3 regions of the Mesorhizobium sp. WSM4887 genome follow, and region 3 is predicted to be linked to each of the others. Evidence: predicted binding sites of a transcription regulator. Region 3 holds the regulator's gene; each other region holds the start of a gene.

Region 1 (5,944 bases), 120 kb from region 3:
AAAAGGATCATGGCGTGACTGCCGTTGAGCAACGGGTCCCAGGCTATGCCGAGACTTCTCAGCACGTAGGATAGCGAGCCGATCGAAGGGTTGAACAGGAACAGCCACAACATGCCGGCGATCGCCGGCGCCACCGCATAGGGCCAGATCATCAGTGTGCGGTAGAGCGCTTTCCCGCGCACCACTTTTTCCGCCATTACGGCAAGCAGCAACGCCACTGCCATCGCCACGATTGCGGTGGCAAGCGAAAATACCACCGTTACCTTGATCGAGTTGAGATAGGCCGGGTCGGCAAGCACTTTGCGGAAATTGGCTAACCAGACGAACTTGCTCTTCAGCCCGAATGGGTCCTGCCTGAGCATGGACTGGTAGAGCGCCTGCCCGGCCGGCCAGTAGAAGAAAACCAGTGTTATGGCGAGTTGCGGCGCCACAAGCAGGTAAGGCAGGACTTTGTTGGGGAAAACGACGCGCGGGGTCAGCTTGGTTTCCTCGTCAAGCAAGGATCGCCCGCGCCGATCCGCGCGGGCGACGTTTCATCCTCGGCCAGGTTTAGTTGCCCAACGCGTCCTTGATCGCCGCGTTGCCGCGCGAGACGGCATTGTCGAGCGCCTGCTGGGCCGTTTCCTGGCCGGCCAGCATCTTCTCGAACTCCTCGTTCTGGATATCGCGCACCTGAGGCAGGTTGGGCAGGCGCACACCCTTCGAATTTTCGGTCGGCGCCTTGCCGGTCATCTGCAGGATCGGTGTCTCGCGGCCCGGGTTCTTGTCGTAGAAGCCGGACTTCTTGGTCGCCTCATAGGCTGCCAGCGTCACCGGCAAGTAGCCCGACTTCTGGTGCAGATATTCCTGCACCTCGGTCTTGGAGAGATAGGCGAAGAAGGCCGCGACGCCCTTGTACTCCGCATCGGATTTGCCGCTGAAAACCCAGAGGCTTGCGCCGCCGGGGGTCGTGTTCTGCGGCGCACCCTTGGCATCGCTGTCATACGGCAGTTGGCCGATGCCGTAGTTCATACCCGACTTGACGATATCGCCGAGCCCGCCCGACGACTCGGTAAAGATGCCGCATTCTCCGGCGAGGAAGATCTGCTTGGCTTCGGAGGTTCGCCCGCCATATTTGAAAGTGCCATCCTTGGCGAGGTCAGCCAGCGCCTGAAAGTGGTTGACGAAAATCGGCGCATTGATCTTGAGCTCGACGTCGCCGCCGGCCAGTCCGTTCTGCTGGGTCGCCCAGGAAACATTATTCCAGGCGGCAAAATTTTCCAGATGGATCCAGGTCAGCCAGGTCGAAGTGTAGCCGCAAGGGGCCGCGCCGCTCGCCTTGATCTTCTTCGCCGCTTCCCAGACCTCGTTCCAGGTCTTAGGCGGGTTGTTCACGTCGAGGCCGGCCTTCTGAAAGATGCCCTTGTTGTAGTAGAGGATCGGCGAGGAGGAATTGTAAGGGAAAGACAACATGGTGCCGTCCGGCTTCGAATAGTAGCCGACAATGCCGGGCAGATACTGGCTCTTATCGAACGTCATCCCCGCGCCCGTCAAAACTTCGGCCACGGGTTTGATCGCGCTCTCGGCCGCCATCATGACGCCGGTGCCGACATCGAACACCTGGATGATGTCCGGCGCCTGGCCGGCGCGGAACGCGGCGATGCCTGCATTCAGCGTCTCGGGATAGGTGCCCTTGAAGACCGGAACGATCTGGTAGTCGCTTTGGCTGGCGTTGAAGTCCTTCGAGATCTTGTCGACGACTTCCGCATTGGCGCCCGTCATCGCATGCCACCAGCTGATCTGTGTGACAGCGAAAGCGGACGTGGTGGAAAGCAGGGTCAAGGTAGCGGCAACACCTGCCGCGAAGCCGAAGAGCTTCATGTTTCATCTCCCGTTGTGATTGGCGAAAGGGGGGCTTCCGCAGAACCAGTATGTGTTGCGCATGACAATCGGACAACGGTTTTGTTATGCGTCGATGAACATCATCTGATCCTAAATTAACGTGCATCGGTCACGGCCGGGCAGATTGCTTGCCGGCTTAGGATTTGAGCGACTCCAACCATCGTATTGCGACAGCCGGCCCAACCTTATCCGTCCTTTACAACCTAAGGCACACGCGTCGGTTGCAGGTCCACTAATCGATTCTTCAGCCGTCGGGCCTTAAGCAATCTTAACTTGATTGATGCGGGAAGATCAGGTGGGGCCTAATGTTGACCGTCTATAATTGCATCGTGCACGAGCACGATCTGAGGTTGGTCGCACTTGCGGCGCTCATCTGCGGAATTTCCTCTTTCTCGGCGGTCAATCTTCTTCGCCATGTCGAGCAATCGACCAGTCGAAATCGCTACGCATGGCTGTTGATTGCAGCCACGGCGACCGGATTCGGTATCTGGGCGACGCATTTCGTCGCCATGATCGCCTTCACGCCGGGAATACCCAACGCCTATAACGCGGAGCTTTCCGCGCTTTCGCTGGCCGCCTCCGTAGTTCTGACAGCGGCCGGAATGTGGATCGCCACCATCCGCGGCGGCATTGATCACTATCTTGTCGGCGGCGCCGTGCTCGGCGTCGGCATCGCCGTGATGCACTATACCGGCATGGCGGCGTTCGAGGTCCAGGGCAGGATCGTCTGGAACGAGCTGCTCGTCGCTCTTTCGCTGGCGGCGGGCGTCACGCTTGCCGCGCTTTCGCTGCTCGTCGTGCTTCGCCGCCCGTCGACGCTTACGACGATCGCTGCCGCCGTCTTGCTCACACTGGCCATCTGCACACTGCATTTTATCGCCATGGCGGCGGTCTCGATCTATCCGGACTCCTCGATAGAGATCTCAAAATTCACCATCGCGCCGATGTCGCAAGCCTTTGCCGCTGCGGCGGCAAGCCTGGTCATTCTGATGCTCTCGGCCGTGGCGCTCCGCATCGACCTGCGGTTCCGCCGGCATCAGGCGGAAGCGCAGCGCATGCACGGCCTGGCCAACGCGGCGGTCGAGGGGCTGATCGTTTGCGACGGCAGCCGCATCGTCAGCGCCAACGACAGCATCGCGGCGCTGAGCGGCATCGCGCCCGGCACGCTGAACGTGATGACGCTCGGCGACCTCTTCGGCGAACGCGTTGCCTCAGCCATCGCCGGCGGCAGCGGTCAGGCGCAGGAAGCCGAGCTGCGCAGCCAGGACGGCACCCGCATTCCGGTCGAGCTGATCGCCCGCAGCATCGACTATTGCGGCAAGCCTCACGACGTCGTCGCCGTCCGCGACATGCGCGAGCGCAAGAAGGCCGAGCAGGAGATCCTTCGCCTGGCGCATTTCGATCCGCTGACCGGGCTTGCCAATCGCCGCAGCTTCACCAGCCGGCTCGAGGCCGAGATCGCCACGGCGAGCGGCAAGGGCGGGCAGCTCGCGCTGATGCTTCTCGATCTCGACCGCTTCAAGGAAGTCAACGACCTCTTCGGTCATGCCGCCGGCGACGCCGTGCTGCAAAGGGTGGCGCAATGCGCGTCCAGCGTGCTCCGCCATGGGCAGATGCTCGCCCGTCTCGGCGGCGACGAATTCGCCATCATCGCGCCGAACCTTCCCGACCCGCAGGCCGCCGGCCGTATCGCCGAGGCGGTGCTTTCCAAGCTACGCCAGGAAAGCCAACTGTCGCCCGGCGGCGAGCTGGTGTCGGCAAGCATCGGCATTGCTCTTTACCCGCTGGATGCCGACGACCAGGCGGCGCTCGTCAGCCATGCCGACACTGCGCTCTACCGCGCCAAGGCCGAGGGCAAGGACACTTATCGCTATTTCGAGGCTTCGATGGGTGCCGAGACGCGCGACAGGCGCGCCATGGAGCACGATCTGCGCCAGGCGGTTGCGCGCGGCGAGTTCCGGCTGGTCTATCAGCCGCAAAAGGAGATCAGCAGCGGCAAGATGATCGGCTTCGAAGCCTTGATCCGCTGGCATCATCCGGAGCGCGGCAACATCCCGCCGTCGGTCTTCATCCCGGTCGCCGAAGACAGCGGCGCCATCGCCCAGATCGGCGAATGGGTGCTGGCGACGGCCTTCGAGGAAGCCGTGCGCTGGAAAACTCCGCTGACCATCGCCGTCAATGTCTCCGCGGTGCAACTCCACAACCCGAATTTCAGCCGCAAAGTGCACGAGATCCTGCTGCGTTCGGGACTTCCGGCCGGACGGCTGGAGCTTGAAGTGACCGAGACGGCCCTTATCAAGGATATGCCCCGGGCGCTGGCGACCCTGCGGCAGGTCAAGGCGCTTGGTATTCGCGTCGCGATGGACGATTTTGGAACCGGCTATTCATCGCTTTCCAATCTCCGCGCTTTCCCTTTCGACAAGATCAAGATCGACGGCTCCTTCATCAAGTCGGTCGACAGGAATGGTCAGGTCGCGGCCATCGTGCGCGCCGTGCTGGGGCTGGGGCGCGGCCTGGGCCTGCCTGTTCTGGCCGAAGGCGTCGAAACGCTGGACGAATTGCGCTTCCTCGATGCCGAGGACTGCGAGATCGGCCAAGGATACTATCTCGGCAGGCCAGGCCCGATCGAAACCTTCAGCGAGCTGACCGGCGTGCCGGCGGCCATGGATGCTGTCGAGGCCCGCGGCGGCCGCATCCTCATGCTCGAGCCCGCCGCCGCGCGCTCAGCTTGACGGACCGAGCGCGGCTTCCACCAGTCGCTTGGCGTCGGGACTCGACCATTCCGCCGGTCCGTTCATATGTGCGATCAGGCAGCCTTCGCCGTCGATCAGCATCGTCACCGGCAGGCCAAGCGCCAGCCCGCGCGTCTTGGCCTCGTTGAACAGGCCCATTGTCGCATCCCGGTAATAGCCGAGCGTCTCGATGCCGATCTCCTTCAGGAACTTTTTCGGCTTGGCGTCATCGCCGGTGTCGACATTGACCGCGACGACCTCGAAAGTGTTGCCGCCTTTTTCCTTCTGCAACGCATCGAGCGCCGGCATTTCGGCGCGGCAGGGCGCGCACCATGTCGCCCACAGATTGAGCAGCACCGTCTTGCCGGCATGGCCGGCGATCGTCGTCGGCTTGCCGTCGGGTCCGTTGAAGGCGAGTCCCTTCAGCGATTGCGGCGGATCCGCCGGCTGCAGTGCCGCGACCTGACCGACGGCCTTTGCCGCAACCTGCTTGGCCCGTTCGGCCTTCGCCTTGCAAGCGACGTCGTCCTTGCCGGTGCTGGCCGCGGCAACCTGATCCGGCGCGTTGTTGCCAGAACCGCTCTCGCTGACATATACCGCGACCGCGCCGGCCAGCACGCCCGCTACAAGCGCGGCGAGGATGAGGCGCGGGGCCGGGAAGAATTTATTGCCGTCTGCCATTTTCTTAAAAACTGCTCCGGAGCACGGGTTATAGCGATGAGCGACAAGAAGGCTAGCAACCAGATGTGGGGCGGACGTTTTGCCTCGGGTCCGGCCGCGATCATGGAAGCGATCAACGCATCGATCGCCTTCGACCGCAAACTCTACGCGCAGGACATCCGCGGCTCGATCGCCCACAGCGAGATGTTGGCTGAAACGGGCATTATTTCGGCCGCCGATCAAGAAAAAATCGCTCACGGCCTGAACACGATCCTGAAAGAGATCGAGGCCGGGAAATTCGAATTCTCGACCAAGCTCGAAGACATCCATATGAATGTCGAGGCGCGTCTGGCCGATCTGATCGGGTCGGCTGCCGGCCGCCTGCATACCGCCCGCTCGCGCAACGATCAGGTGGCGGTCGATCTGAAACTCTGGGTCAAGGAGGAATGCCAGCGCGTCGCCCAGGCGCTGAAGGACCTCATCGGCGCCTTTCTCGAGCGCGCCGAGGAGCACGCCGCGACGGTAATGCCCGGCTTTACCCATATGCAGGCCGCGCAGCCGGTGACCTTCGGTCATCATTGCATGGCTTATGTCGAGATGTTCGGCCGCGATCTGTCACGTGTCCGCGACGCCATCGAGCGCATGGACGAAAGCCCGCTGGGCGCCGCCGC
Region 2 (5,944 bases), on a different contig from region 3:
GGCACCGAGATGCAGCTCGGCCGTTCTGAAACCATCGCCGACACCGCCAAGGTGCTGTCGCGCTATGTCGATGCCATCATGATCCGCACCACCTCGCATGACCGGTTGCTGGAACTCACCGAAAACGCGACCGTGCCGGTGATCAATGGGCTGACCGACGATACCCATCCCTGCCAGCTGATGGCCGACATCATGACCTATGAGGAGCATCGCGGTCCGGTGGCCGGCAAGACCTTCGCCTGGACAGGTGACGGCAACAATGTGCTGCACTCGCTTCTAGAAGCCTCGGCGCGGTTCCGCTTCAACCTCAATGTCGCCGTGCCGGAGGGCAGCGAGCCGTTCGAGAAATATGTCGACTGGGCGAAGGCCAATGGCGGCAAGGTGAGGTTTGCCGGCTCGGCCGAAGAGGCCGTCGACCAGGCCGATTGCGTCGTCACCGACAGCTGGGTGTCGATGGGCCAGGAGCATCGCGCCCGCGGCCATAACGTCTTCCTGCCCTACCAGGTCAACGCCGCGCTGATGGCGAGGGCGAAGTCCGACGCGCTTTTCATGCACTGCCTGCCTGCGCATCGCGGCGAGGAGGTCACCGACGAGGTGATCGACGGACCGCATTCGGTGGTCTTCGACGAGGCCGAGAACCGGCTGCACGCCCAGAAGGCGGTGCTGGCCTGGTGCCTGGGCGCTTGACCGGGGTCGACTTGATCCGCGCCAACTTGATCCCGGGATGTGTGATGCCTATTTGCGGGCCATCACTGAAATCGAACGCGCTTCGACCCATGCCGCCTGGAAAGCGGGATGGATGCGCCCCGGAGTTTTGTCATGCTGGAAACGCTTTCCTTGGCTGAGCATCAACCCAAACTCGGCGAATTCGGCTTCGCAGGCGACGACCATGTCGTGCCTTACGAAGTAGCGCCCCTGGATGTGCGCGGCCGCACGGTGCAGCTCGGGCCGATGCTCGACGCCATTCTCAGCCGCCACGATTATCCCGAGCCGGTCGCGCGCCTGCTGGCGGAGGCCTGCGTGCTCACCGTGCTGCTCGGCACGTCGCTGAAATTCGAGGGCAAGTTCATCCTGCAAACCCGCACGGACGGACCGGTCGACATGCTGGTGGCGGACTTTACCACGCCGCATTCGTTGCGCGCCTATGCGCGCTTCGACGCCGACCGGCTGCAGGCGCTGATTGCCTCGGGCGAGATCTCGCAGGAGAAGCTGCTCGGCACCGGCGTCCTGGCCCTGACCATCGATCAGGGCGCGCACACGCAGCGCTATCAGGGCATCGTCCAACTCGACGGCACATCGCTGGAAGAAGCCGCGCGCACCTATTTCCGCCAGTCGGAGCAGATCCCGACCGATCTGAGGATGTCGGTTGCGAAGCTGGTGACCCCGGGCCCGGGCGGGGCCCGCGAGCAATGGCGCGCCGGCGGTATCCTGGCGCAGTTCCTGCCGCAGGCGCCCGAACGCATGCGCGTGCCCGACATTTCGGGCGGGGATGGCGATCCGCGAGACGTGGCGCACGAACCGGCCGACAATTCCTGGCGGGAACTCTTGGCGCTGCTCGGCACCATTGAGCCGACCGAGCTCATCGATCCGACGGTGGGCGCCGAGCGGCTGCTCTACCGGCTGTTCCACGAGCACGGCGTGCGCGTCTTCCGCGGTGTGCCGGTTGCCGACCAGTGCTCCTGCTCGCGCGACAAAATCCGAGGCATTCTCGAAGGCTTTTCGGCCGAGGAGATCAAGGACTCGACCGAGGACGGCGGCATCCATGTCGCCTGCGAGTTCTGCTCGACGCAGTACGACTTCGATCCGGCGGAGTTTGCGGCGGAGTGAGAAAGCTCCGGTTCCTCGCCCCCGCTTTGCGGAGGCGGGGAACTCGAGTTCTTTAATTCACCGTCCTCTTCGTCCCCGGCATATCGAGCGAGAAAGCCGGAATGGCGACGTCGAACGTTTCGCCGCGGCCGTTGCGCATCGTGTAGTGGCCGACCATGATGCCGGATGGCGTCGAGAGCGGGCATCCCGACGTGTACTGATAGCTGTCGCCGGGGTTGAGCTCCGGCTGGTCGCCGACCACGCCCTCGCCGCGCACCTCTTCGACTCGGCCACGCCCGTCGGTGATGTGCCAGTAGCGCGACAGAAGCTGCACGAACTCGTCCGACCGGTTGTCGATCGTCACCTGGTAGCCCCATACATAACGGTTCTCGGACGGATCGGAACGGTCCTCGAGATAGAACGGCCTGACCTGCACTTCGATGTTGCGCGTCACGGCGCGATACATGAGCCACTCCGGTGCCGCAGGGAACATTTTAGCGCGCTTCGCGGTTCTACCTCCGCAGCGTCGCCAGCCTGCCGGCTTTTCCACCGCAAGTGCCGACAAACAATGTCATTTAAGTGACACATGACAATGTTGGTGTGCACAAACCGTGCGGGCGACTCGGGCGCTTTGTCGAGTGATGAAACGGCCTCGGGCGGCCTTTCCGGAGTGACCAGATCTCGATGGAACTGACCCTCGCAGCCGCCTTTGCCTCCTCGGCCCTTCTTTTTTCCAACCTTGCCAGCATCCTGCTCGCGTCGTCGCGGCTGAAGCCCAGGCGGGTCATTCCTCCGCCTTCCAGCAAACAGCCGCCTGTCTCGATCGTCGTGCCGTCGCGCGGCGTGGAGCCGTTCACGCAGGAGACGCTCGACCGCGCCTTCTCGCTCGATTGGCCGCGCTACGAAATGATCTTCTGCGTCGCGCACGCCGAAGATCCCGTGGTCAAGCTGATCAACGCCGCCATCGCGCGATTTCCGAATGTTCCGGCGCGGCTCCTCGTCGGCGATGACAGGATCAGCGCCAATCCCAAGCTCAACAACTGCATCAAGGGCTGGCAGGCGGCGCGGCACGACTGGGTGATCCTCGCCGATTCCAACGTGCTGATGCCCAAGGACTATGTCCAGCATCTGATGGCGGCCTGGGGACCGGACACCGGCCTCGTCTGCTCGACGCCGATCGGCTCGCGGCCGGACGGTTTCTGGGCCGAAGTCGAATGCGTCTTCCTCAACACGCTGCAGGCGCGCTGGCAATATGCCGGCGAAGCGCTCGGCCTTGGCTTCGCCCAGGGCAAGAGCATGCTGTGGAACAAGCCGATGCTGGATGCAAATGGCGGCATCCAGGCGTTGGCCGCCGAAATCGCCGAGGACGCGGCGGCGACCAAGCTGGTCAACAGCCTTGGCCTTCGGGTCAATCTCGTGGCCGCGCCCTTCGAGCAGCCGCTCGGCCAGCGCACGCTCGCCGAAATCTGGTCGCGCCAGGCGCGCTGGGCGCGGCTGCGCCGCGTCACCTTCCCATTGTTCTTCGCGCCCGAAATCCTGACCGGTGTGGTCGCGCCGCTGCTTCTGGCGCTGATCGCGGCGGCAAGCGCCGGTGTCAGCCTGCCCGCGACCGCGCTCTGCGTGCTGGCGATGGCCTATGTGCCCGAATGCATGCTCGCCTGGTCCAAGGGCTGGTATCTGTCGCCGCGCAGCGTCACCGCGATGATCGTGCGCGACGTGATGCTTCCCGCCATCTGGGCGCGCGGCTGGCTTGGCGGAGCCGTCGAATGGCGTGGCAACGCAATGACCATCCGCAACAGCGGGATGACTCAACTCGAAGAGATTGCTTGAGCCGGCTGCGGCTCAAGCGCGCTGTTTGCAGCCGTGGCGGTTCATTCCTTCGCCGCCTTGAGCGCCTGTTCGATGTCGGCGAGCAGGTCGTCGGTATCCTCCAGCCCGACGGAGAGCCTGAGCGTGCCTGGTCCGATGCCGAGCTCGGCGCGCGCCTCGTCGCTGAGGTTTTTGTGCGTCGTCGTCGCCGGATGCGTGATCAGGCTCTTTGCGTCGCCGAGGTTGTTCGAGATCAGCACGATGTCGAGCGCGTTCTGCAAGGCGAAGGCCGCCTGCTTGCCGCCCTTGACGTCAAGGCAGATCAGCGTCGAGCCGCCCGACATCTGCTTCCTGACGATATCCGCCTGGGGATGGTCGGCCCGGCCCGGATAGATGACGCGGGCGATCTCCGGCCTGCTAGCCAGGAAGTCCGCGATCTTGCCGGCGCTTTCGGTCTGCTGGCGCACGCGCAGCGGCAGCGTCTCGAGGCCCTTCAGCAGCGTCCATGCGTTGAATGGCGACAGGCTCGGGCCGGTGTGCCGGAAATAGTCGTGCAAGTTCTCGTCGATCCACTTCTTGTCCGACAGGATGACGCCGCCGAGGCAGCGGCCTTGTCCGTCGATATGCTTGGTCGCCGAGTAGACCACGATATGGGCGCCGAGCTGCAGCGGCTTCTGCTGCAGCGGCGTGGCAAAGACGTTGTCGACGATCACGCGTGCGCCGATCGAATTGGCTAAAGCGGCGACAGCGGCGATATCGACCACTTCCAGCGTCGGGTTGGTCGGGCTTTCCAGGAAGAACAGCTTGGTGTTCGGCCTGACCGCTTTTTCCCAATTGGCAATGTCGGTGCCGTCGATCAGCGTCGCCTCGATGCCATAGCGCGGCGCCAGCGTCTCGACCACCCAGCGGCACGAACCGAACAGGGCTCGCGCCGCAACGATGTGATCGCCGGCCTTGACGCTGCAGAGCAGGGCGGCGGACACGGCGGCCATGCCGGAAGCGGTGGCGCGTGCGTCTTCCGCGCCTTCCAGCGCGCACATGCGCTTCTCGAACATATCGACGGTCGGGTTGGCGTAGCGCGAATAGATGAAGCCGGGTTCCTCGCCCTTGAAGCGGGCTTCCGCTGCCTGGGCCGTCTCGTAGACATAGCCTTGGGTGAGATACATCGCCTCGGCGGTCTCGCCGAAGCCGGAACGCAGCGTCCCGCCATGCACGAGTGCCGTCTGAGGTTTCCAGTTACGCGTCTTGGTCATCGCCCTGCTTCCAAACACAAAAAAACCGGCCGCGACGTCGCAACCGGTCCATACGGCCTTGCGGCCCGACGGTCCTTTAGCGACTTGTTTAACGTGGCTGCAAGCCGACCGGCCAAATCACCACGGGATAACGACCCTTTAGACCCGCACCGCGCTTGCGTCAATTGCCGGCTTGATTAAGAGGTTTGTACCAGGCAGCTTCCGCAAAAGTGTCCCGCGGTTTTGCGACAGGAAACTGCGACGACAATGACTTCGCCCGGAGCCAGACATTGCGGCAGACAGGCATTCTTCCCGATCAGGACATCGCGGCGCTCTTCCAGTCGGGCGCGCTGAAGTCGCCGCGCGCGCTCGACACCAACCAGATCCAGCCGGCCAGCCTCGATCTCAGACTGGGCGACAAGGCCTTTCGCGTGCGCGCTTCCTTTCTGCCCGGTCCCGATCATCTGGTGGCCGACAAGCTGGACCGGCTGAAGCTGCATGAGATCAATCTCGCCGAGGGCGCGGTGCTGGAGACGGGCTGCGTCTACATCGTGCCGCTGCAGGAAAGCCTCGCGCTGTCAGCGGAAGTCTCGGCTTCGGCCAACCCGAAGAGCTCGACCGGACGACTCGACATTTTCACGCGTGTCATGACCGACCGTGGCCATGAGTTCGACAAGATCGCCGCCGGCTATCATGGCCCGCTCTATCTCGAGGTCAGCCCGCGCACCTTCCCGATCGTCGTGCGCGCCGGCTCGCGCCTGTCGCAGATCCGCTTCCGCACCGGCAACGCGGTGCTGTCGGAGAATGAGTTGCGTGACCTCCATCACGCCGAGATGCTGGTTGCGACCGAGCCGCCCAACATCTCCGGCGGCGGCATTGCGCTCTCTATCGATCTCGACGGCGACAAGGACGGCCTGGTCGGCTATCGCGGCAAGCACCACACCGGCCTCGTCGACGTCGACAAGCGCGCCGCTCAGGATGTGGTCGACTTCTGGGAACCGCTCTACAAGAGCGGGGCCGGCGAGCTCGTGCTCGACCCGGACGAGTTCTACATCCTGGTCTCTCGCGAAGCCGTGCACGTGCCGCCGCTCTATGCC
Region 3 (5,944 bases):
TCGGCGTCAATACCGCGCTCGAGTGGCCGGTGGGCATCGGCGCCAAGGGCAACGAGGGCGTCGCCAACAACGTCGCGCAGACCGGTGGCGCGATCGGTTATGTCGAGTATGCCTATGCTAAGCAGAACAAGCTCACCTATACCGACCTGATCAATAAGGATGGCAAGAAGGTAGAGCCGACCGCTGCCGCGTTCTCGGCCGCTGCAGCCAATGCCGACTGGAGCTCCAAGCCTGGCTACGGCGTCATCCTGGCCAACCAGGCTGGTGCTGAAAGCTGGCCGATGACCTCCGCGACCTGGATCCTCGTCTACCAGAAGCCCGACGATGCGTCGGCCACCACCGAAGCGCTCAAGTTCTTCGCCTGGTCCTACGCCAAGGGCGACGACATGGCCGCCGAGCTGGACTATGTTCCGATGCCCGACGCGGTCGTGAAGAGCGTCGAGGAAATGTGGAGCAAGGACATCGTCGACAGCAACGGCAAGCCGCTCTACTCCGGCATGTAATTCCTCCGGAATAAGGAGGGCGCCTCGGGCGCCCTCCTGTCTCTTTCGAAATGCGAGGGCAAATGACAGCCGTTTCCGAAGCCGTGACATCGTCCGCCATACGGACCAGGGAAGCGACGGTGCGCCGCTTCGCCCTGACCGACACGATCTTCCGAACGGTCACGCGCCTCTCCGCCATACTCGTGCTGCTTCTTCTCGGCGGCGTCGCGGTCTCGCTGATCGCCGGCTCGTGGGAGGCGCTGTCGAAGTTCGGCTTCTCCTTCCTGACGACTGAATCCTGGAATCCGGTCACCGAGAATTTCGGCGCGCTCGCGCCCATCTACGGCACCGTCGTCACCTCGGCCATCGCCATCCTCCTTGCCGTGCCGATCGGCATCGGCATCGCCGTCTTCCTGACCGAGCTCTGCCCGCGCCCGCTCAGGCGCCCGATCGGCATCGCGGTCGAGCTGCTCGCCGGCATTCCCTCGATCATTTACGGCATCTGGGGCCTGTTCGTCTTCGCGCCATTCCTGCAGACGACGGTACAGCCATTCATCATCAATCTTTTCCACGGCATACCGGGTCTCGCCAGCCTGTTTGCCGGTCCGCCCTACGGCATCGGCCTCCTGACGTCGTCGCTGATCCTCGCCATCATGGTGCTGCCCTTCATCACCTCGATCACCAAGGACGTGTTCGACACGGTGCCAGCGGTGCTGAAGGAATCGGCCTACGGCATCGGCTGCACGACCTGGGAAGTGACCCGGCGTGTGGTCATCCCCTATACGCGGGTCGGCATCATGGGCGGCGTCATGCTCGGTCTTGGCCGCGCGCTCGGCGAGACGATGGCCGTCACCTTCGTCATCGGCAATGCGCACCGCATCAGCGCCTCGCTGTTTGCGCCCGGTACGACGATCTCGGCGACCATCGCCAACGAATTCACCGAAGCCGACGGCGAGCTTTACACGTCCTCACTGGTGGCGCTCGGACTGATCCTGTTCATCATCACCTTCATCATCCTCGCGCTCGCACGCTACATGCTGTTGCGCATCGATAGCCGCACGGGAGCCTGACCGATGTCGACAGCCGCATCGCTCCACCGAAGCCGGAAGCGCAAGAACGCCGTGATGATGGCACTGTGCACCATAGCGGCGGGCATCGGCCTCGTCTGGCTGGCGCTGATCCTCGGCGCCCTTCTCTATAAGGGGCTCTCGGGTGTCTCGCTTTCGGTGTTCACGGAAATGACACCGCCGCCCGGCGACGCCGGCGGCCTGCTCAACGCCATCTACGGCAGCATCGTGATGACCGTGATCGGCATCGTCGTCGGCACGCCGATCGGCGTGCTCGCCGGCACCTATATGGCCGAGTACGGGCGCTTCTCGCGCCTCACGACGGTGGTGCGCTTCATCAACGACATCCTGTTGTCGGCGCCATCGATCATTGTCGGCCTGTTCGTCTACGAGCTGATGGTGCGGCCGATGGGTCATTTCTCGGCGATCGCCGGCGCGGTGGCGCTGTCGATCCTGGTGATCCCCGTCGTCGTGCGCACCACCGAGGACATGCTGAACCTTGTGCCCAACGCGCTGCGCGAGGCCGGCACCGCCATCGGCGCGCCGCGCTGGGTGGTGATCCGCTCGGTCGCCTATCGCGCCGCACTGTCCGGCATCGTCACCGGTATATTGCTGGCGATCGCCCGGATTTCGGGCGAGACGGCGCCGCTGCTCTTCACCGCGCTCAACAACCAGTTCTGGTCGAGCAATCTCAACGCGCCGATGGCCAGCCTGCCGGTGACCATCTTCCAGTTTGCGCTGAGCCCTTATGAGGAATGGCAGCAACTGGCCTGGACGGGCGCACTGATAATCACCCTGACGGTTCTCGGGCTGAGCATCTTCGCCCGCAGCCTTACCGGACGCAGAGAGGACAGATGAAACCGATGTTGTCCACCGACCTGAACGTAGGCGAGACGACCGCCGAGAAGGCCAAGATCGAGGTCAAGAACCTCAACTTCTACTATGGCCAGTCGAAGGCGCTGAAGGACATCAACCTGTCGCTGCCCGAGCGCAGCGTCACCGCCTTCATCGGACCTTCGGGCTGCGGAAAGTCGACGCTGCTGCGCGTGCTCAACCGCATCTACGAGCTCTACCCGAAGCAGAGCGCCGAAGGCCAGGTGCTGCTCGACGGCAAGAACATCCTCGACCGCTCGCAGGACCTCAACCTGCTCAGGACCAAGATCGGCATGGTGTTCCAGAAGCCGACGCCGTTCCCGATGTCGATCTACGAGAACATTGCCTTCGGCGTCAGGTTATATGAGAAGATCAGCAAGGCCGAGATGGACAATCGCGTCGAACAGGCGCTGAAGCGCGCCGCGCTGTGGAACGAGGTCAAGGACAAGCTCAACGCCAGCGGCCAGAGCCTTTCGGGCGGCCAGCAGCAGCGGCTCTGCATCGCCCGCACGGTGGCGGTGAAGCCGGAGGTCATCCTGCTGGACGAGCCGGCATCGGCGCTCGATCCGCTCTCGACCGCCAAGATCGAGGAGTTGATCGACGAGCTGCAGGCCGACTACACGATCGTGATCGTCACCCACAACATGCAGCAGGCGGCGCGCGTCTCGCGGCAGACGGCGTTCATGTATCTCGGCGAGCTGATCGAATTCGACCGGACCGAAAAGATTTTCACCTCGCCCCGCGAGAAGCGCACGCAGGACTACATCACCGGCCGCTTCGGCTGAGTTCATACGAGGACATAACCATGGCCCATACGGTCGCTTCCTTCGACGAGGATCTGAGGCAGATCAGCCAGCTCATCCGCGACATGGGCGATCTTGCCGGCTCGATGGTCGGCGCGTCGACCAAGGCTCTGCTGAATTCCGACAACGCGCTGGCGCAGCGCGTGGTCTCCGACGATGCCATCATGGACGCGCGCCAACGCGAGCTCGACCATCGCGCCATCACGCTGATTGCCAAACGCCAGCCGATGGCCGACGACCTGCGCAGCGTCGTTGGCGCCATCCGGATGGCCGGCGATCTCGAGCGCATCGGCGACCTTGCCAAGAACATCGCTAAGCGCGTCGGCTCGGTCGGCATCAGCGCCGCGCCGCGCGACCTTTCGCACTCCATCGATTCGATGGCGCAGCTGGTGCTGATCCAAGTGCAGGGCGTGATCGAGGAATACACGGCCGGCGACGCCACGGCGCTCGCCAAGCTCCGCAACGACGACGAGCGCATCGACGTCAAATACACCTCCGTCTTCCGCGAGCTCCTGACCTACATGATGGAGGATCCGCGCAACATCACGGCTTGCACGCATCTGTTGTTCTGCGCCAAGAATCTGGAGCGCATCGGCGACCACGTCACCAACATCGCCGAGAACGCCTACTATGTGCTGACCGGCACGCAATTGCCCGCGAATCGTCCTAAGCAGGACGAGACGACGATGTCGGCGCCGGCGGCCTGACAGCGAAGGTGCCTGCTATATGATCGCGCCACGCATCATGGTGGTGGAGGACGAGGAACCGCTGGGGGTGCTGCTCCGCTACAACCTCGAATCCGAGGGCTATCAGGTCGAGGTGGTGACCCGCGGCGACGAGGCCGAGATCCGCCTGCAGGAGAATGTGCCCGACCTTCTGGTGCTCGACTGGATGGTGCCGGCGGTGTCCGGCATCGAGCTTTGCCGGCGCCTCAGGATGCGGCCCGAGACCGAACGCCTGCCGATCATCATGCTGACCGCGCGCGGCGAGGAAAGCGACAGGGTGCGCGGCCTCTCGACCGGCGCCGACGACTATCTGGTCAAGCCGTTCTCGACGCCGGAATTCATGGCCAGGGTCAAGGCGCTGCTGCGCCGCGCCAAGCCGGAGGTGCTGTCCAGCGTGCTCAAGGTCGGCGACATCGTGCTCGATCGCGAATCGCATCGCGTCTACCGCAAGAAGAGCGAGATCCGGCTCGGCCCGACCGAGTTCAGGCTGCTGGAATTCATGATGCGGCATCCCGGCCGGGTGTTCTCGCGCAGCCAGCTGCTCGACAATGTATGGGGCGAGACGATCTATATCGACGAGCGCACCGTGGACGTGCATGTCGGACGCCTGCGCAAGGCGGTCAACAACGGCCGGATGCCGGACGTCATACGTACCATCCGTGGGGCGGGCTACGCGATCAGGGAAGATTAGATCCAGGGCACCGAAGGTCTGACGGGTTCTATCTGCGCTGGCGGGTTATCGAGACGCTGGTGCTTCGCCGTCCACGGGCGGAGCACGAAGCGTCGCGACGCGGCGCAGACCCGACGATCCACGCGACTTCCACGCGCCGCGGCGGTGCAGAAATTCTGCTCCGCTCATCCGACGATTGAGGTAATGGCATGGATTCCAGGGTCTCCGCGACGGAGCTTCGCTCCTGCTCCGCCCTGGAATGACGAAGCTGCGGGGCCTTCGCTAATCTCCGGCGTCTGCAGGACGCACAGAAGCCAACGATCGCTATCGAAGCTGCTCAGGCCACGTTCTTGCCCGCTCTTGCCTGCACGCCCGGGGCGAAAATCTCCTGGTCGACGAAGGTCAGCGCGCGCACGGCGCAGCCTTCGCGGATCAGCGGCAATTCGTTCGGCTCGGTATCGAAGGAGATCGAGTTTGAATGCTGGCCTCCGGCGGTCTGGCCGATCGCCTCGCGCAGCGCCGGCTCGATCAGGTCAAAGGCGGCGGCGCTGACGCCGACCATGGCGACCGGCGCCGGGTCGATCAGCGCGAACAGGCTGCCAAGGCCGAAGCCCAGCGCCTCGCCGGCCCGGCGATAGGCCTCGCGCTCCGGGCCATCCGTCTCGCGCGCCTTGGCGGCGAGCGCCCGCATGTCGGCGTCGCCGACATCGACCGGCTCGGCGTCCTCGCTCATCTTCATGGCGCTGCGCCAGATGGCGTAGTTGCCGGCATAGGCCTCGACGCAGCCGCGGCGTCCGCAACGGCAGAGCGCGCCGCCCGGACGATGGATCATGTGGCCGAACTCGCCGCCGGAAGAATGCGTGCCGGTGAACAGCTCGCCCTTCAGCACCAGGCCCATGCCGATGCCGTGCGAGAGCAGGATGGCGATGAAATTGTCGCGATAGCGGTGGGGATCGCGCCACTGCAGCGCCACCGCCATCATGTTGCAGTCGTTTTCCATGGTGGCCGGAATGCCGAATTCCTTTTCCAGGATGTCGGCGAAGGGAATGTCGGTCAGCGGCGTGATCGGCGACCATAGCATGGCGCGGGCATGGGAATCGGTGATGCCCTGGATGCCCATGGCGATGCGGGCGACGCTGCCGACGTCGAGGTCCGGATCGTCCAACCGGCGCCGCACGATCGCCAAGCATTCGCCGATCAGCTCGTTGCGCGGCATGGTGAGGGTATCGAGGCGGCGCTGCTCCTCGGCGATGACCTGGCCCGCATAATCGATAACGGCGACCGAGAGGAAATTGAGCGACAGCACCACCGTCACCACCGCCGC

Evidence for each region. The regulator PhoB, encoded in region 3, activates phosphate uptake and scavenging genes when phosphate is short. The targets are predictions, from matches to a motif close to TGTCATNNANCTGTCAT.
Region 1: a site for PhoB is predicted at 1,922-1,938, ahead of ugpB (sn-glycerol-3-phosphate ABC transporter substrate-binding protein UgpB). Genes of this name have one in related genera too.
Region 2: a site for PhoB is predicted at 2,376-2,392, ahead of P9230_RS09155 (ceramide glucosyltransferase). Genes of this name have one in related genera too.

The regions. Positions count from the first base shown of each region.
Region 1 covers NZ_JARTVP010000003.1:344,622-350,565, reverse strand. Annotated here, with positions in the region: gene ugpA (sn-glycerol-3-phosphate ABC transporter permease UgpA) at 1-479, opposite strand, end outside; gene ugpB (sn-glycerol-3-phosphate ABC transporter substrate-binding protein UgpB) at 550-1,860, opposite strand; gene P9230_RS15295 (EAL domain-containing protein) at 2,187-4,613, shown strand; gene P9230_RS15290 (TlpA disulfide reductase family protein) at 4,605-5,294, opposite strand; gene argH (argininosuccinate lyase) at 5,331-5,944, shown strand, end outside.
Region 2 covers NZ_JARTVP010000002.1:190,715-196,658, forward strand. Annotated here, with positions in the region: gene argF (ornithine carbamoyltransferase) at 1-687, shown strand, start outside; gene P9230_RS09145 (Hsp33 family molecular chaperone) at 796-1,827, shown strand; gene apaG (Co2+/Mg2+ efflux protein ApaG) at 1,880-2,272, opposite strand; gene P9230_RS09155 (ceramide glucosyltransferase) at 2,491-3,636, shown strand; gene P9230_RS09160 (O-succinylhomoserine sulfhydrylase) at 3,678-4,868, opposite strand; SAM riboswitch at 4,925-5,002, opposite strand; gene P9230_RS09165 (2'-deoxycytidine 5'-triphosphate deaminase) at 5,138-5,944, shown strand, end outside.
Region 3 covers NZ_JARTVP010000003.1:221,485-227,428, forward strand. Annotated here, with positions in the region: gene pstS (phosphate ABC transporter substrate-binding protein PstS) at 1-503, shown strand, start outside; gene pstC (phosphate ABC transporter permease subunit PstC) at 566-1,552, shown strand; gene pstA (phosphate ABC transporter permease PstA) at 1,556-2,407, shown strand; gene pstB (phosphate ABC transporter ATP-binding protein PstB) at 2,404-3,207, shown strand; gene phoU (phosphate signaling complex protein PhoU) at 3,228-3,932, shown strand; gene phoB (phosphate regulon transcriptional regulator PhoB) at 3,952-4,641, shown strand; gene P9230_RS14705 (ROK family transcriptional regulator) at 4,958-5,944, opposite strand, start outside.